Linked DNA regions of Immundisolibacter sp.. The protein of the gene in region 1 interacts with the protein of each later gene in a pairwise test. Links are inferred from orthologs where the notes say so. Each region holds a gene or a part of one and is shown in the gene's direction. Other genes may lie near its edges. The genes, in order: lpdA and odhB.

Region 1 (9,492 bases):
GGCGGGTGATGAAACGGCGCGCCATTATCCGGCCAGCCGGCGCCGGCTGCGCGCCGGTGGTGACGCGTGCGGGGCCCGCGGCAGGCAGGTCAGCGGCCCGCCATGGGCTGCTAAACTCAGCTCCCGGCGGGGCCACCCCCCGACCGGCGTTCGGGCCGCGGCAAACACAGGGCCGCCGGCCTGCTCCGGTTTCACCCAAACACGCGGAGATCCTGCATGAACAAACCGGAAGGCGGCCTGCCTGCGGTAGGCGGCCAGCTTGCGCACGATGAAGACCCGCTGGAAACCCGCGACTGGCTCGACGCCCTGCGCTCGCTGGCGCAGGTGGAAGGTGAGCCGCGCGCCCGCTTCATCCTGGAAACCCTGCAGGACGAGGCGCAGCGACTGGGCCTGAACCTGCCGCAGGGCCTGACCACGGCGTACCTGAATACCATCCCGACCGCGCACCAGCCGGCCTACCCGGGCGATCAGGAACTGGAAGGCCGCATCCGCGCCGCGCTGCGCTGGAACGCCATGGCCATGGTGACGCGCGCCAACCGCGAATCGACCGAGCTGGGCGGCCACATCGCCAGCTACGCCTCGCTGGCCACCATCTACGAGGTCGGCTTCAATCATTTCTTTCACGCGCCCGGCGAGGCCGGCGCCGGCGACCTGGTGTTCTTCCAGGGCCACACGTCGCCGGGCATGTACGCGCGGGCTTTCCTCGAAGGCCGCCTGAGCGAGCGCGACCTGGATCACTTCCGCCAGGAGCTGGCCGACGGCGGCGGCCTGTCGTCCTACCCGCACCCGTGGCTGATGCCGGAGTTCTGGAGCCTGCCGACGGTATCGATGGGCCTGGCATCCATGATGGCCATCTACCAGGCCCGCTTCATGGCCTATCTGGACGCCCGCGGCCTGGCGCCGATGGACGGCCGCAAGGTCTACGCCTTCCTGGGCGACGGCGAGATGGACGAGCCCGAATCCCGCGGCGCGTTGGCGGTGGCCGGGCGCGAGAAGCTCGACAACCTGATCTTCATCGTCAACTGCAACCTGCAGCGCCTGGACGGCCCGGTACGCGGCAACGGCAAGATCATCCAGGAGCTGGAAGGCGAGTTCCGCGGCAACGGCTGGAACGTGATCAAGGTGATCTGGGGCTCGGAGTGGGACGACCTGCTCGGCCGCGACCGCAGTGGCCTGCTGCGCCAACGCATGGAGGAAGCCCTCGACGGTGAGTACCAGGCCTACAAGGCCCGCGGCGGCAAGTACACGCGCGAGCGCTTCTTCGGCAAGTACCCGGAGCTGCTGCGCCTGGTCGAGCATCTGTCGGACGACGACATCTACCGCCTGCGCCGCGGCGGCAACGACCCGCTGAAGATCTACGCCGCCTTCGACGCCGCCGTGCGCCACCGCGGCCAGCCGACGGTGATCCTGTTCAAGACCGTCAAGGGCTACGGCATGGGCACCGCCGGCGAAGGTCAGAACATCACCCACCAGCAGAAGAAGATGACCGACGAGCAGGTGCGCGCCTTTCGCGACCGCTTCCGGGTGCCGATTCCGGACGACCAGCTGGCGTCCATCCCCTACTACAAGCCGGCCGAAGACAGCCCCGAAATGCAGTACCTGCGCGCCCGGCGCGAGGCGCTGGGCGGCTACCTGCCGGCGCGCCGCGCGCAGGCGCCGCGCCTGACCATCCCCGGCCTGCCCGCCTTCGAGAAACTGCTGGAAGGCACCGGCGAGCGCGAAATCTCGACCACCATGGCCTTCGTGCGCATCCTGACGCAGCTGACCAAGGACCCGAACATCGGCCAGCACCTGGTGCCGATCGTGCCGGACGAGGCGCGCACCTTCGGCATGGAGGGCCTGTTCCGCCAGCTGGGCATCTATTCCCCGGAAGGCCAGCTGTACGAACCCGAAGACGCCGGCCACTTCATGTTCTATCGCGAAGACAAGAAGGGCCAGATCCTGGAGGAAGGCATCAACGAGGCCGGCGCCTTCTGCTCCTGGATCGCCGCCGGCACCTCCTACGCCATGCACGGCGTGTCGATGATCCCCTTCTACATCTTCTATTCGATGTTCGGCTTCCAGCGCGTCGGCGATTTCGCCTGGGCGGCCGGCGACATGCGCACGCGCGGCTTCCTGATCGGCGGCACGGCCGGGCGCACCACGCTGGCTGGCGAGGGCCTGCAGCACCAGGACGGCCACAGCCACCTGCTGGCGGCCACCATCCCCAACTGCGTGGCCTACGACCCGGCCTACATGTACGAACTGGCGGTCATCATCCAGGACGGCATGCGGCGCATGTACGAGGCCGACGAGAGCGTCTACTACTACATCACCGTCGAGAACGAGAACTACGCCCACCCGCCGATGCCCGATGGCGTGACCGAGGGCATCCTGCGCGGCCTGTATCGCCTGCCGGGGACTGCGGCCAAGAAAACCCGCGCCAAGGCCACGCCGCGCGTGCAGCTGCTCAGCAGCGGCGCCATCCTGCGCGAGGCCCTGGCGGCCGCCGACATCCTGAGCAAGGACTTTGGCGTGCAGGCCGACGTATGGAGCGCCACCAGCTTCAACGAGCTGCGCCGCGACGGCCTGTCGGTGCAGCGCTGGAACCGCCTGCATCCCACCGCCAAGCCGCGCAAGAGCTACGTCGAGCAGTGCCTGGACGGCAGCGACGGGCCGGTCATCGCCGCCACCGACTACATGCAGGCCTACGCCGACCAGATCCGGCCCTGGGTGCGTGGCCGCTACGAGGTGCTGGGCACCGACGGCTTCGGGCGCAGCGACACGCGCCGGCGACTGCGCCAGTTCTTCGAGGTCAGCCGCGAGCACATCGCCTACGCGGCGCTCAAGGCCCTGGCCGACGAGGGCACGCTCCCGGTCAAAACCGTGGCCGACGCTGCCGGCAAGCTGGGCATCGACCCCGAGCGGCCCGACCCGGCCACCGTCTGAGACGCACGGAGCACAACAACAAATGCAACAGAACCTCATCGTGCCGGGACTGGCCGAGAACGTGCACGAGGCCGACGTGGCCGAGGTGTCCGTCAAGCCCGGCGACACGATCCGCGAAGGCGACATCATCCTGACGCTGGAAACCGACAAGGCGGCCATGGAACTGCCGGCCGAGTTCGGCGGCAAGGTGACCGCCGTGCGCGTGAAGGCCGGCGACCGGGTCAAGGAAGGCGATGTCATCGCCGTGCTGGAAACCACAGCCAGCGCCACGCCGCCGCCAAAGGAAGCCGCCGCCCCCGAACCGGCATCGGCGCCCAAAGCCGCCTCCGCCCCTGCCGCCGAAGCGTCACCCGAGCCAGCAGCCGCTGCGGCGCCCGCGGCTGCGCCGGCGTCTCCAGCGGCCAGCACGCCCACCGTGCAACCGGTCACCTGCCCGGACCTTGGCGACGGCAAGGCCGCCGACGTGATCGAGCTGGCCGTGAAACCCGGCGACACGGTGGCCGAGGGCGACGCCCTCCTCACGGTGGAGACCGAGAAGGCCGCCACCGAACTGCCGGCGCCGTTCGCCGGCACGGTGCGCGAACTGAAGGTCAAGGTCGGCGACAAACTGAAAACCGGCGACCTGGTGGCCATGATCGAAACGGCGGCGCAGGCACCCGCCGCGGCACCGGAACCCGTACCGGAGGCGGCATCACCGCCGGGCGCTGCACCTGCGCCCCTGGCGGCCAGTCCGGCGCCGCAGATCACTGCTGCGCCCCCACCCTCCGGCCAGCTGCCCCACGCCACGCCATCGGTACGCCGCTTCGCACGCGAACTGGGTGTCGATCTGGCCCAGGTCACCGGCAGCGGGCGCAAGGGCCGCATCACACAGGAAGACGTGCAGGCTTACGTCAAGTCCGTCCTGCAGGGCGGGGCGGCGGGAACTGCGAGCGGCGCCGGCCTGGCGCCGCTGCCGGCAATCGATTTTGCCCAGTGGGGCGAGGTCGAGACGGTGGCGCTCAGCCGCATCCGCCAGCTGACCGGCGAGAATCTGGGCCGTTCCTGGCCGCAGGTGCCGCAGGTCACGCAGCACGACGAGGCCGACATCACGGACCTGGAAGCCTTCCGCAAGGCGCGCGGCAAGGACGCCGAGGCCCGCGGCACCAAGCTGACCGTGGTGGCGCTGCTGCTGAAGGCCTGTGCGGGGGCGCTGAAAGTCTTCCCGGACTTCAACGCCAGCCTGGCGGCCGACGGCAAGTCGCTGATCGTCAAGCGCTACGTCCACATCGGCGTGGCCGTGGACACGCCCAATGGCCTGGTGGTGCCGGTGATTCGCGACGTGGACCGCAAGGGCATCATCGACCTGGCGGCGGAACTCGCGGACCTGAGCGCCCGCGCCCGCGAGCGCAAGCTCAAATCCGACGAGATGCGCGGCGGCAGCTTCACCATCTCCAGCCTGGGCGGCATCGGCGGCACCGCCTTCACGCCGATCGTCAACTGGCCGGAAGTGGCCATCCTGGGCGTGTCGCGTTCGTCCATGAAACCAGTCTGGGACGGCACCGCCTTCGTGCCGCGCCTGATGCTGCCGCTGTCGCTGTCCTACGACCACCGCGTCATCGACGGCGCCGCCGGGGCACGCTTCACCCGCCATCTGGCCGGCCTGCTGGAAGACCTGCGTGGCCTTCTGCTCTGAGATCCAACCCGCGCGGAGCGCCCATTCATGAGTAATTCCATCCGCACCCAACTGGTGGTGCTCGGTGCCGGTCCCGGCGGCTACAGCGCCGCCTTCCGGGCGGCCGATCTTGGCCTGCAGGTGGTACTGGTCGAGCGCGAGCAGCGCCTGGGCGGCGTGTGCCTGAACGTCGGCTGCATCCCGTCGAAGGCCCTGCTGCACGTGGCCAAGGTGATCGACGAGGCGGCCCACACGCCCGGCGTCGCCTTCGGCAAGCCCAAGATCGACCTGGACGGCGTTCGTGGCCAGAAGGACAAGGTCGTCAAGCGCCTGACCGATGGCCTCAGCGGCCTGGCGCGCCAGCGCAAGGTGCAGGTGGTGCGTGGCGCGGCGAAATTCACGGCCGCCCATACCCTGCGCGTCGAAGGCCCGGACGGGCCGGTCGACGTCCAATTCGAGCACGCCATTGTCGCCACCGGCTCGACGCCGGTGCGCATCCCCGGCCTGCCGGACGACCCGCGCGTCATGGACTCCACCGGCGCGCTGGCGCTGGCGGACATCCCCGGCAAGCTGCTGGTGATCGGCGGCGGTTACATCGGCCTCGAGATGGCTACCGTGTACCGGGCGCTGGGCAGTGCGGTCAGCGTGGTCGAGTTCATGGACACGCTGCTGCCGGGCGCCGATGCGGACCTGGTCAAGCCGCTGGCCAAAAAGCTGGCCGGGGAGTTCGCCGACATTCGCCTCAAGACCAAGGTCACTGGCATCGAGGCCAAGAAAGACGGCCTGCATGTGAGCTTCGAAGGCCCGGACGGCAAGGAGGTCAAGACCTACGACCGCGCCCTGGTGGCCGTCGGCCGGCGCCCGAACGGCAAGGAGCTGGGCCTGGAGGCGCTGGGCGTGGCGGTGACCGAGCGCGGCTTCATCGAGGTCGATGCCCAGCGCCGCACCGGCGTGGCGCACATTTTTGCCATTGGTGACGTGGCCGGCGAGCCAATGCTGGCGCACAAGGCCGCCCACGAGGGCAAGGTGGCGGCGGAAGTCATCGCCGGCCACAAGGCGGCGTTTGCGCCGCTGGCGATCCCGGCGGTGGTGTTCACCGATCCGGAGATCGCCTGGGCCGGCCTGACCGAACAGCAGGCCAAGAAGGACGGTATCGCCTATGAGAAGGCGGTGTTTCCGTGGGCCGCCAACGGCCGCAGCCTGACACTCGGCCGCGACGAAGGATTGACCAAGATCCTGTTCGACCCGACCAGCCGCCGGGTGCTGGGCGTCGGCATCGTCGGCCCCGGCGCCGGTGACCTGATCGCCGAAGGCGTGCTGGCCATCGAAATGGGCGCCGATGCCCAGGACCTTGCCCTGACCATCCACGCCCATCCGACGCTGTCGGAAACCGTCGGCATGGCGGCCGAGGTCTTCGACGGCAGCGTCACGGACATCATCGCGCCCAAGCGCTGAGGTGCGCCTTTGCGGCGCACCTCGGGCGAAACCACAACGCGATCAAGCCGCCCCGCTCACTGCACGTCGATGGTCACGCTGCGCGCCGGCCCGGGCTCGACCTTGGGCAGTTCCACCCGCAGCACGCCATTGCGGTAGCTGGCCTTGGCCTGATCGGCCCTGACCGGCGCCGGTAGCGGCACGACCCGGCGAAACGCACCGTAGGCGCACTGAATGGTGCGCCAGCGACCGTCGCTGCTGTCGCGCTCGAAGCGCTTCTCGCCGCTGACGACCAGCGCGTCGTCCACCACCTCGATCTTGAAGTCGTCCTTGTCGAGGCCGGGAATTTCCAGGCGCGCCACCAGGCGCCTGTCGTCTTCCAGCAGGTCGACACCGAGCATGGACCAGGACAGGCCCGGCACCCACAGCTCGTCATCGATGCTGGACGATTCCGGCAGATTGGTCGTGTCGCCGGGTTTGAAGCGGGTCAACGCCCCGGACGCCGAACGGCGCAATTGCCGCCAGCCTTCGGAAACGTTGGACCACCACGACTCGACGTTTTCCTTCAGGTTGTTGATGTCCATCGTTGGGTCTCCTGATCACGCCAGCGGCGAGCGGCCGACCTCGTGCCGGCCGCTCGCCAGAACCCGACCGCCGGCCTGCGGCGCCGGGTGATGTTTGCCCGAACCGTCGAAAAGCGCTCTCAACGGCCCGAGCCGGCTCGACATCCCGTCACGCGGCCTGCACGCTGATGCGCCGCGGCTGTGCGTGTTCGGCCTTGGGGATACGCAGCGTCAGCACGCCGTCACGCAGCTCGGCGGTGATTTTCTCGCTGTCGAGTTCGCGCGACAGGTTGAACACGCGCCGATAGCGTGGCAGCGTGATCTCGGCGTGCGTACCCTCGAGTCCCTCCTTCATCGGCAGCTGCATTTCGCCTTCGATGCACAGCTGGTCGCCCTCGACGCGAATGTCGAGCCGGTCGCGCGGCACGCCCGGCAGGTCGGCATACAAGGTGATGCCGCTGGCGTCCTCGATCACGTCCGCCGGCGGCGGCAAGGCCGGTTCCGGCTGTTTGGCAGCTTCGTTTTGCACGATGTCCTGGCTCATGATGGTGTCCTCCGGTCGATCACTGGATGTTGATGCGGCGCGGCAGTGCAGAATCCTTGCGCTGCGCGCTTATGTGCAGCACGCCGTCGCGGTAGGTGGCCGTTACGGAGGCCGGGTCGATGCTGTCCGGCAGGCTCACCACCCGGTGGAAGCGTCCGGCAAAGCGCTCGCCCAGGTGCACGGTGGCCTTCTCCGGCACCTGCGGGGCCTTGCGTTCGCCGCTGATGGTGAGCACGCCTTTCTCGATCTGCACATCGAGGGCGGCCGGATCCACGCCGGGCGCGAAGGCAAAAATTTCCACCGAGTTGGGCGTGGAGCCGATGTTGAGTGTCGGAAAGCCTGCGCCCAGGCCGCGGATGCTCGGAGACAGCTCGAAAGCCTGGTCGAGCTCGCGGCGCAAACGGTCGAATTCCGCGAACAGATTGCGCGAGAACGGGGGTCTGTAAATTGCCATGGTGGTCCTCCTGGTGTACGGGTCGGTCCGACGACCGCCCTGCAAGTTGAACGCAAGCAAAAGATCGGTGCCACCGTGACTGCTTTCAAGAGCTCGCACAGGGTTGTGGGTAGGCTGTCGCTGCCCTTGAGTCCGGCGCCGCGCAGCCCTATTTTCCAAACCCCGGTCAACGGCTAGCACTGCCAAGGAGTGCCCATGGAGTTTCGGGACTACTACCAGATTCTCGGCGTGCCGCGTGACGCGACTGCCGACGCCATCAAGCGCGCCTTTCGCAAGCTGGCGCGCAAGTACCACCCGGACGTGTCCAAGGAACCGGACGCCGAGCAGCACATGAAGGAGGTCAACGAGGCCTACGCGGTACTGTCGGACCCCGAAAAACGCGCCGCCTATGACCAGCTCGGACCCGGCCATCGGCCCGGCGAGGAATTTCGCCCGCCGCCGGGATGGGATGCCGGGTTCGAGTTCTCGGGCGGCGGCTTCTCGCCGCATGAGGCGGCCGATTTCTCCGATTTCTTTACCGAGCTGTTCGGGCACATGGGCGCACGCCCGCGTCGCGCCGCGCATGGGCGTGGCCAGGACCATTACGCCAAGATCTACCTTGACCTCCAGGACGCCTTCACCGGCGCCACACGCGACATCACGCTACGCGTGCCGACGGTCGATAAACAAACCGGCCGCCTGAGCATGGTGCAGCGCACGCTGCGCGTGACCATTCCCAGGGGCGTGCGCGAAGGTCAGCTGATTCGCCTGGCCGGACAGGGATATCCGGGCGCCGGCAGCGGTGCGGCCGGCGATCTGCTGCTCGAAGTACACCTCAAGCCCGACGAGCGCTATCGCGTCGAGGGCCGCGATCTGAGCATGACCTTGCCGGTGGCGCCGTGGGAGGCCGCACTGGGCGCGGTGATCGCGGTGCCGCTGCCGGTGGGCGAGGTCAAGGTACGCATTCCGGCGGGCGCACAAAGCGGTACCGAGCTGCGCGTGCGCGGCAGGGGCCTGCCGGGCGATCCGCCAGGCGATCTGCTGCTGCACGTGCGGGTGGTGTTGCCGCCGGCGGACACGCCACGGGCACGGGAACTCTATGCAACGATGGCACGGGAATTGGCTTTCGATCCACGTCGCAGGAACTGAACGGCGATGAACCAGAAAGAAGCACTGATCGGCACCCTGCTCGACGAATCGTGGCTGACGCTGGAGCAGCTGGCGGCCGCCTGCGCGGCCGACGTCGAGTGGCTGCAGCAACACCTGGAGGCTGGCCTGCTGCCGCAGGCGCGGTCGCTCGGCGGGGTCTGGCGGTTCTCGTCGGCCACCCTGCGCCGGGCGCGCCGGCTGCGGCAGATCGAGCGGGATTTCGATGCGGCGCCGGAACTGGCCGGCCTGGTCGGTGACCTCATCGAGGAGATCGAGCGCCTGCGCGCGCGCCTGGCCCTGTACGGCCTGGGCTGAACCGCCAGCGGCCCGTGGATGATCAGCGCGCCATCGGGCGGGCCCGCGCAGCGGAGCTGACACGCCGCTGCGGGCGCGCTATGCGGCTGTCAGTCCTGCTCGGCTGCCTGCTGCTGGGCACCTGGCACTCGCCCGGCGTGGCTGCCTGGCAGGGCGAGCAGCGCACGATCACGCCACGCGGCGCGCTCGGTGCGGACGAGCGTGCCGTCATCGAGCTGTTCGAGCGCACCCGCGACTCGGTGGTCTACATCAGCACCGCCGAGCTGGTGCAGGATTTCTGGACGCGCAACGTGTTTGCCGTGCCGCGCGGCACCGGCTCGGGCTTCGTGTGGGACGAGGCGGGGCACGTGGTGACCAATTTTCACGTCATCCAGGGCGCTGCGCGCGCCACGGTGCGCCTGGCCGATGGGCGCGACTATCCGGCGCGCCTGGTGGGGGCAAGCCCAGCGCACGACATCGCCGTGCTCAGGATCGG
Region 2 (9,386 bases), 120 kb from region 1 along the record:
TGCAGTACGGCACCACGTACAGCGTGCGCCCGCGCATGGCGCCGGCAAACAGCGCGTCCATCCTGGCGTGCGCGTCGGCCGGGCTCATCCACTGGTTGTTCGGGCCGGCATCGTCGCGCTCGGGTGTGCACACGAAGGTCAGGTGCTCGGTGCGCGCCACGTCGGACGGGTCCGAGCGATGCAGGTAGCAGCGCGGGCGGGTTTCTTGATCCAGCTCGATCAGGGTGCCGCTTTGCAGCATGCCGGCGATCAGCGCATCGTATTCGGCCTGCGACCCGTCGCACCAGTGAATCCGGTCCGGTTGCGTGAGCGCTGCCACCTCGCGGACCCAGTCCGCAAGTGCCTGATTCGACGTCATGAGCAAATTCCCCCGTTACACCTGTGTACCGCGAACATCCCTGACGCGGCGATCCGGGCCCCGTCAACGCGGGGCCGAGTTGCCATCAAAAGCCCATGAGCTTCAGCGGGCGCCCTGGAAATTGTCAAGCCGGGCGCGGGCCCGCGCCGCGGCGGCCCGTACCTGCGCCGGTGCCGTGCCGCCCAGGTGATCGCGCGCGGCAACCGAGCCTTCGAGCGTCAATACGGCGAACACGTCGGCCTCGATCAGCGGCGAGAACGCTCGCAGTTCGTCCAGCGTGAACTCGGCGAGATCGCGTCCAGTGACGACGCCCTCGCGCACGGCGCGGCCGACGACCTCATGGGCATCCCGAAACGGCAGCCCGCGGCGCACCAGGTAGTCGGCGAGATCCGTGGCGGTGGCAAAGCCGGCGCGTGCTGCGCTGCGCATGCGCTCGGCATTCACGGTCATCCCGGGCAGCATGCCGGCCACCGCAGTCAGGCTGTCGCGCACGGTATCGACGGTGTCGAACAGCGGTTCCTTGTCTTCCTGGTTGTCCTTGTTGTAGGCCAGCGGCTGCGCCTTCATCAGCGTCAGCAGCGCCACCAGGTGGCCGTTGACGCGGCCGGTCTTGCCGCGCAGCAGCTCCGGCACGTCGGGGTTTTTCTTCTGCGGCATGATCGACGAGCCGGTGCACCAGGCATCGGCCAGGCTGATGAAGCCGAACTGCGCCGAGGACCACAGCACCAGTTCCTCGGACATGCGCGAGAAATGCGTCATCAGCAGCGCCGCCGCGGACACGAATTCGATGGCGAAGTCGCGGTCGCTGACGGCGTCGAGCGAGTTCTCGGCCGGCCGGTCGAAGCCGAGCAGTTGCGCCGTGTACAGGCGGTCGATCGGAAAGCTGGTACCGGCCAGCGCCGCGGCGCCCAGCGGCATGACGTTGACCCGCCGCCGGCAGTCGGCAAAGCGCTCGCGGTCGCGCGCCAGCATCTCGAACCAGGCCAGCAGGTGGTGGCCAAACGTGATCGGCTGCGCCGTCTGAAGGTGCGTGAAGCCCGGCATCAGGGTGTCGGCCTCGCGTTCGGCCAAATCCACCAGGACGGTCAGCACCTCGTGCAGCTGGCCGTCGATGGCGTCGAGCTCGTCGCGCAGCCACAGGCGCACGTCGGTGGCCACCTGGTCGTTGCGCGAGCGGCCGGTGTGCAGCTTCTTGCCGACCTCGCCGATGCGCTCCACCAGCGCCGTCTCGATGTTCATGTGCACGTCTTCGAGCGCTACCTGCCACTGAAAACGGCCCGCCTGGATATCGGCACCGATGCCCTGCAGGCCGGCGACGATGGCGGTGACTTCGGCCTCGCCCAACACCGCCACCCGGCCCAGCATCCGGGCGTGGGCGATGGAACCCATAATGTCGTGGCGGGCCAGGCGCTGGTCGAAGCCAACCGAGGCGGTGAAACGCTCGACAAAGGCGTCGGTGGGCTCGGCGAAACGGCCGCCCCAGGGTTTGCGGGGTGCTTCGGACATGGGCGGGAGGGCGGGCGTGGCGGAGCCTGCGATTATAGCGGACCAACGCGCCCCGGACGGCGGCTTTGTGCCGGACCTGTGCCAGCCGCGGGCGGTGCTGGCGGTGGTGGTGGGCGCGCAGCTGCTGGCCTTGCTGCTGGCCCTGGCGCAGCCGCTGGAGGCCGACCGCTTCTGGCCGCGCCTGGGCCTGTGGTCGCTCGCGCTGCAGTGGGTGGGGCTAATCGGTACCGCTGCCGCTGTCTGGTTGGGCCTGTTGCCGGCGGGCGCCGCCCTGCTCGGCTGGCTGATGGCGCCCAACCTGATGCTGACTGCGCTGGTGGCCGCCGTGGTGCTGCGCCTGACCCATCTGAGACATGCCGCGCGCATTCACGCGCAGGGCCATCATCGGGCGCGGCTGGAGCCGCTGCAGGCTCTCGAGCGCGGCTGATCGGGCCGGCCGCAAGGCCTGCCGGATGGGAGGCGTTTCAGATACGGGGCCCGCTGGCCGTAAAATCGGGCACAAATCTAACGGGTATGGGATCTGTGATGGACGCCAGCTCCAGTCTTGGTTTCGGCAGTGTCGGTTTCATCGAGGCGCTGTACGAGGATTTTCTGGCCGATCCGGCCAGCGTCCCCACGCCGTGGCGGCGCGAGTTCGAGTCCTGGGGCAACGCCCCGGTCGGTGCAAGTCATGGGGCGGTGCAGGCACGGTTTCGCGAGCGCGCCACGCGCCCGGCGACGCTGCAGCTGGCCGCCTCCAGCGGCGACTTGCAGCGCCTGCAAAAGCAGAACGCGGTACAGCAGCTGATCAACGAATATCGCCAGCGCGGCCACCTGCGGGCGCGCACCGATCCGCTGCAGTTGCAGGAACCGATGGAGGTGCCGAGCCTGAGCCTGGATTACCACGGCCTGACGAAGGACGATCTGGACCTGCAGTTCGCTGCCGGCAATTTCCCGCTGCCGACCGGTGCACCGCTGCGCGAGCTGCTATCGGCGCTGGAGGCGACCTACTGTGGCGCCATCGGCTTCGAGTACGCCTACAAGTCCGATTCGGCGCAGGTCGAGTGGCTGCGTCAGCGCATCGAGGCCGGCCGCGGGCGCGCGGTGCTGAACGAGGCCGAGCAGCGGCAGATCCTGCAGGCGCTGACCGCCGCCGAGGGGCTGGAGCGGTACCTGCATCGTCGCTACGTCGGCCAGAAGCGTTTCTCGCTGGAAGGCGGTGACGGCCTGATCCCGGTGCTGGATGAAATCGTGCGCCGGGCCGGGTCGGCCGACGTCAAGGAACTGGTCATCGGCATGGCCCACCGCGGCCGCCTGAACGTGCTGGTCAATATCCTTGGCAAGCAGCCGCGGGAGCTGTTCGCCGAGTTCGAGGGCAAGGCCGAAGTCATCGGCTCCGGCGACGTCAAGTATCACCAGGGCTTTTCGGCCGATCCGATCACGCCGGGCGGACCGATCCACCTGACGCTGGCCTTCAACCCCTCGCATCTTGAAATCATCAACCCGGTGGTCGAAGGTTCGGTGCGGGCGCGCCAGGAGCGCCGCGGTGATTGGGCCCGCCAGCAGGTGATTCCGCTGCTGATCCACGGCGATGCCGCGTTTGCCGGGCAGGGCGTGGTGATGGAGACCCTGAACCTGGCCAAGACGCGCGGCTACGCCACCGGCGGCACGCTGCACATCGTCATCAACAACCAGATCGGCTTCACCACCAGCAACCCGGCCGATGCCCGCTCGACCTACTACTGCACCGAGATCGCCCGGCTGACGCAGGCGCCGGTGTTCCACGTCAACGGCGACGACCCGGAGGCGCTGCTGTTCGTGACGCGGCTGGCGCTGGATTTTCGCCTTGCCTTCGGCAGCGACGTGGTCATCGATCTGGTCTGCTACCGCCGGCAGGGTCACAACGAGGCCGACGAGCCGGCCATCACCCAGCCGCGCATGTACGCGAAGATTGCCAGCCACCCGAGCGTGCGCGAGCTGTACGCGCGGCGCCTGGAAAGTGCCGGCGTGCTTGCCGGCGGCCAGGCACAGGCCCTGGCCGAGGCCTACCAGCAGGCGCTCGACCGCGGCGAGTGCGTGGCGCCGCTGCCGATGAGCGACCAGCGCCCGCTGCTGGCCATCGATTGGGCGCCGTACATGAATACCCTGTGGACCGAACCGGCATCAACGGCCGTGCCACTGGACACCCTGCGCGGGCTCGGCGAGAAGCTGACAACGATTCCGGCCGGCTTCAAGGTCCACCCGCGGGTGGCCAAGATGCTGGACGATCGCAGGCAAATGACGGCCGGCGCGCTGCCTCTGGACTGGGGCTGCGCCGAGACGCTGGCCTATGCCACGCTGCTGACGGAAGGCTACCGGGTGCGCCTGTCCGGTCAGGACAGCGGTCGCGGCACCTTCTCGCACCGCCATGCCGTCCTGCACAACCAGGACCTGGACGCGCCGGAGCAGGCGCAGCGCCACGTGCCGCTGCAACACCTGCAGCCCGGCCAGCCCAGTTTCCTGGTCATCGATTCGCTGCTGTCGGAGGAGGCCGTGCTCGGTTTCGAGTACGGCTACGCCAGCGCCGACCCGCAGACGATGGTGATCTGGGAGGCGCAGTTCGGCGATTTCGCCAACGGCGCGCAGGTGGTGATCGACCAGTTCATCAGCTCATCGGAGGCCAAGTGGCAACGCCTGTGCGGCATGGTGCTGCTGCTGCCGCACGGCTACGAGGGCCAGGGGCCGGAGCATTCCTCGGCGCGCCTGGAGCGCTTCATGCAGCTGTGCGCCGAGCAGAACATGCAGGTATGCGTGCCGTCCACGCCGGCGCAGATGTTCCACATGCTGCGCCGGCAGATGCTGCGCCGCTTCCGCCGCCCGTTGGTGGTGATGACGCCCAAGAGCCTGCTGCGGCACCGGCTGTCGGTGTCGACGCTGGACGAGCTTGCAGGCGGGGAGTTCCAGCTGGTGATCGGCGACCCGCAGCGGCCCGACCCGGCGCAGGTGCGGCGCGTGCTGCTGTGCAGCGGCAAGGTGTATTTCGATCTTTACGCGGCCCGCCAGGAGCGCGGAATCGAGGACATCGCCATCGTGCGCGTGGAGCAGCTGTATCCGTTCCCAATGGCGCGCCTGACGGCCGAGCTGGCAAATTACGGTACCGCCGCCGAGGTGCTGTGGGTGCAGGAAGAGCCGCAGAACCAGGGCGCCTGGTACCAGATTCGCCACAAGCTGACCGACGCGCTGGCCGCCGGCCAGCGCTTGCGCTACGTTGGTCGACCGCGTTCGGCGGCGCCGGCGGTCGGCAGCTATGCCCTGCACCAGGCGCAGCAACAGGCGCTGGTCGACGACGCCCTGGCGCCGGCACAAGCCGCTGCCGCCCGCAAACAAAAATCCGCCTGAAAGTGGTTCATTCAACCCGGGACTGACATGCAACTCGAAATCAAGGTGCCGGTACTGCCGGAATCCGTCGCCGAAGCCACGCTGCTGCAGTGGCGCAAGCAGCCCGGTGACGCGGTGCGACGCGACGAGAACCTGATCGACGTCGAAACCGACAAGGTGGTGCTGGAAGTGGTGGCGCCGGCCGACGGCGTGCTGACCGCCATTCACCAGCCCGGTGGCGCCACGGTGCATTCCGGCGAGCTGCTGGCGACCTTGGACACCAGCGCCACGGCGCCGATTGCCGGCGCGGTGGCTGCTGCGCCGGACATGGCACCGCAGCCGCAGCCGGTGGCCGAGATCCGGCCCGCCGCGGGCAGTGCGGCAGCCAGCCCGGCGGCGCGCAAGCTGGCGGTGGAGCAGGGTGTGGAGACGGCGACGCTCAGCGGCAGCGGCCGCGACGGTCGGGTGATCAAGGAAGACGTGCTCGCGGCGGTGGCGCAGCGGGCGCCCACAGCGACTACCGAGTTGGCGGCGCAGCCGGCCGCAGAACGCCCCGAGCAGCGCGTGCCAATGACGCGCATCCGCCAGCGCATTGCCGAGCGGCTGGTCGAGGCGCAGCGCACCGCCGCCATCCTGACCACCTTCAACGAAGTCAACATGCAGCCGGTGATGGACCTGCGCGCCCGTCACCGAGAGGCTTTCGAGAAGATCCACGGCGTGAAGCTCGGTTTCATGTCGTTCTTCGTCAGGGCCGCCGTCGAGGCGCTCAGGAAGTTCCCGCTGGTCAATGCTTCCATCGACGGCAGCGATGTTGTTTATCACGGCTATTTCGACATCGGCATCGCCGTCAGCAGCCCGCGCGGGTTGGTGGTGCCGACCCTGCGCGATGCCGGGCAGATGTCGTTTGCCGACATCGAGAAAGCTATCGCCGATTTCGGCCGCCGCGCCGGCGAGAACAAGCTGACGCTGGAGGAACTGTCCGGCGGCACCTTCTCGATCACCAACGGCGGCATCTTCGGCTCCATGCTGTCGACGCCGATCCTGAACCCGCCGCAAAGCGCCATCCTTGGCATGCACAACATCGTCGAGCGGCCGGTGGTGGAGCACGGTCAGGTGGTGGTGCGGCCGATCATGTACCTGGCCCTGTCCTACGATCACCGCCTGATCGACGGACGCGAGGCGGTGCAGTTCCTGGTCGCCATCAAGCAGTCGCTGGAAGACCCGGCCCGCCTGCTGCTGGGGCTTTGAGCATGGACCGCTACGATCTGTTGGTAATCGGCGCCGGGCCGGGCGGCTACGTGGCGGCCATTCGCGCCGCCCAGCTGGGCATGCGCGTGGCCTGCGTGGAGCGCTGGATCGGCAAGGACGGCAAGCCGGCCCTGGGCGGTACCTGCCTGAACGTGGGCTGCATCCCGTCCAAGGCGCTGCTCGAATCGTCCGAGCAGTACCACCGCGCCCGGCACGGCCTTGGCGCGCATGGCATCACCGTGGGCGAGGTCAGCATCGACCCGGCCGCCATGGTGGCCCGCAAGGACAGGATCGTCGCCCAGTTCACCGGCGGCATCAAGGGTCTCTTCACGAAAAACGGCATTGCCTGGCTGCAGGGCACGGCGCGCCTGCTGGGCGATGGCCAGGTGCAGGTGACGGCCACCGATGGCGCGGTGCAAACCGTTGCCGCGCAGCACATCCTGATCGCGACCGGCTCGCGGCCGACGCCGCTGAGCGTGGCACCGGTCGATGGCGAACACATCGTCGATTCGGCGGGGGCGCTCGACTTCACGGCCGTGCCGGCGCGCCTGGGCATCATCGGCGCGGGCGTGATCGGTCTGGAACTGGGCAGCGTGTGGTCGCGCCTGGGCAGCCAGGTGACCTTGCTGGAGGCGCTGCCGGAATTCCTGCCGGCTGCGGATCGTGCCATCGCGGCAATTGCACGCAAGGAATTCACTGCCCAGGGGCTGGACATTCGGCTGGGCGCCAAGGTGACCGGCGCACAGGTCGCAGCCGGGCAGGTTGCGGTCGATTTCGAGGACGCCGCCGGCGCGCAGCAGGCACAGTTCGACCGGCTGATCGTTGCGGTTGGTCGCCAGCCGGTAACGGATGATCTGGGCCTGGACGCCGCTGGCGTGAGCCGCGACGAGCGCGGCTTCATTCCCGTCGATGGGCGCTTTCAGACCAGTGCCGCCGGGGTCTACGCCATCGGTGATGTGGTGCGCGGGCCGATGCTGGCGCACCGCGCGTCCGAGGACGGGATTGCCGTTGCCGAGGGTATCGCCGGCCAGCACTGCCACGTCGATTACGGGACCATCCCGTGGATCATTTACACTTGGCCGGAAATCGCCTGGGTCGGTCGCACCGAGCAGGCCCTCAAGGCCGAGGGCGTGCCCTATGTGACGGGTGTTTTTCCGTTCCAGGCGAACGGTCGGGCGCGCGCCATGGAGGCCGCGCAGGGGCAGGTGAAGCTGCTTGCCCATGCCGAAACCGACCGCGTGCTGGGCGTACACATCATCGGCCCACACGCCTCGGAGCTGATTGCCGAGGCGGTGGTGGCGATGGAGTTCTGCGCCAGTGCCGAGGACATCGCGCGCATCGTGCATGCCCACCCGACCCTGTCGGAAGTGCTGCATGAGGCGGCCCTCGCGGCCCACCGGCGGGCGATACATATCTGAGACGGCGCAGGCAGTGGGGCTTGCATCCGGGTCTTCAGGTCGATGACATACCTGCAACGTGGAGCGGGCAGGCCGTTAGGCGGCCGGGCGCCGTCCCTTCAGTCATAGGGAAAGATCACATCCATGAATCTGCACGAATACCAGGCAAAACAACTGTTTGCCGATTACGGCATCGCCGCGCCGCGCGGTGAAGTCGCCGACAGCCCCAAGGCTGCCAAGGCTGCGGCCGGCCGCGTGCCCGGCAGTCGCTGGGTAGTCAAGGCACAAGTTCACGCCGGTGGCCGCGGCAAGGCCGGTGGCGTGAAGCTGGTGGACAGCCCGGATGCGGTGGCGCAGGTTGCCGAGGCCATGCTCGGCACGCGCCTGGTCACCTACCAGACCACGGCCGAAGGCCAGCCGGTGAACAGTGTGCTGGTCGAGGAAGTCAGCCAGATTGCCCGCGAGTTGTACTTGGGCGCCGTGGTCGACCGGGCCAGCCAGCGGGTGGTGTTCATGGCTTCCACCGAGGGCGGAGTCGAGATCGAGAAGGTCGCCGCCGAGACGCCCGAGAAGATCCTGACCACCGCCGTGAACCCCATCGTCGGCCTGCAGCCCTACCAGTGTCGCCAGATCGCCTTCGGGCTGGGCCTGACCGGCGACCAGATCAAGCAGTTCACCACGCTGATGACGGGACTGGCGCGCATGTTCGTGGAATGCGACCTGTCGCTGTTGGAGGTCAATCCGCTGGTGGTGACCGGCGATGGCCGCCTGGTGTGCCTGGACGGCAAGATCAACATCGACGACAACGCCCTGTACCGCCAGCCGCGCCTGTCTGCCATGCGCGACGCCTCGCAGGAGGACGAGAAGGAAAACCGCGCCCGCGAGCACGACATCAGCTACGTGGCGCTGGACGGCAACATCGGCTGCATGGTCAACGGCGCGGGTCTGGCCATGGCCACCATGGACATCATCAAGCTGCATGGCGGCAACCCGGCCAACTTCCTGGATGTCGGCGGCACCGCCACGGCGGCGCGGGTGACCGAGGCGTTCAAGATCATCCTCGCCGACCAGAACGTGAAGGGCGTGCTGGTGAACATCTTCGGCGGCATCGTGCGCTGCGACCTGATCGCCGACGGCATCATCGCCGCGGTCAAGGAGGTCGGCGTCAAGGTGCCGGTGGTGGTGCGCCTGGCCGGCAACAATGCCGATCTGGGCAGCCGCAAGCTGACCGACAGCGGTCTTAACATCATCCCCGCGGACGGCCTTACCGATGCCGCGCAGAAAGTCGTCAAGGCAGTGGAGAGCGTGGCATGAGCGTGCTGGTCAACAAGGACACCAAGGTCATCTGCCAGGGTTTCACCGGCAAGCAGGGTACGTTCCATTCCGAGCAGGCCATCGCCTACGGCACGCGCATGGTCGGTGGCGTGACGCCGGGCAAGGGCGGCACGGAGCATCTGGGTCTGCCGGTGTTCGACACGGTGCGCGACGCGGTGCAGCAGACCGGCGCCGATGCCAGCGTCATCTATGTGCCGGCGGCCTTC

What was found.
Region 2: the proteins of lpdA (region 1) and odhB interact in binary tests that used the Escherichia coli proteins (3 or more experiments, as listed by UniProt). The link is inferred for Immundisolibacter sp. from one-to-one orthologs.

Annotation. Positions count from the first base shown.
Region 1 is NZ_JACIZD010000002.1:243,267-252,758, forward strand. What follows is about bases 3,838-6,830. They hold lpdA (dihydrolipoyl dehydrogenase), read left to right. Parts: upstream 3,838-4,627; coding sequence 4,628-6,034; downstream 6,035-6,830. Other genes in these bases: aceF (dihydrolipoyllysine-residue acetyltransferase), read left to right, coding at 3,838-4,600; H5U26_RS04980 (Hsp20/alpha crystallin family protein), read right to left, coding at 6,091-6,597; H5U26_RS04985 (Hsp20/alpha crystallin family protein), read right to left, coding at 6,746-6,830. Outside these bases: aceE (pyruvate dehydrogenase (acetyl-transferring), homodimeric type), read left to right, coding at 217-2,928; more of aceF, read left to right, coding at 2,951-3,837; more of H5U26_RS04985, read right to left, coding at 6,831-7,120; H5U26_RS04990 (Hsp20/alpha crystallin family protein), read right to left, coding at 7,140-7,568; H5U26_RS04995 (DnaJ C-terminal domain-containing protein), read left to right, coding at 7,770-8,702; H5U26_RS05000 (hypothetical protein), read left to right, coding at 8,709-9,017; H5U26_RS05005 (trypsin-like peptidase domain-containing protein), read left to right, coding at 9,098-9,492. UniProt on the Escherichia coli protein: Lipoamide dehydrogenase is a component of the glycine cleavage system as well as of the alpha-ketoacid dehydrogenase complexes.
Region 2 is NZ_JACIZD010000002.1:122,933-132,318, reverse strand. Bases 4,462-7,348 are described here. They hold odhB (2-oxoglutarate dehydrogenase complex dihydrolipoyllysine-residue succinyltransferase), read left to right. Parts: upstream 4,462-5,248; coding sequence 5,249-6,448; downstream 6,449-7,348. Other genes in these bases: lpdA (dihydrolipoyl dehydrogenase), read left to right, coding at 6,451-7,348; H5U26_RS04450 (2-oxoglutarate dehydrogenase E1 component), read left to right, coding at 4,462-5,221. Also shown: H5U26_RS04465 (phosphoenolpyruvate carboxykinase (GTP)), read right to left, coding at 1-358; argH (argininosuccinate lyase), read right to left, coding at 461-1,864; H5U26_RS04455 (hypothetical protein), read left to right, coding at 1,881-2,291; more of H5U26_RS04450, read left to right, coding at 2,378-4,461; more of lpdA, read left to right, coding at 7,349-7,866; sucC (ADP-forming succinate--CoA ligase subunit beta), read left to right, coding at 7,990-9,159; sucD (succinate--CoA ligase subunit alpha), read left to right, coding at 9,156-9,386. UniProt on the Escherichia coli protein: E2 component of the 2-oxoglutarate dehydrogenase (OGDH) complex which catalyzes the second step in the conversion of 2-oxoglutarate to succinyl-CoA and CO(2).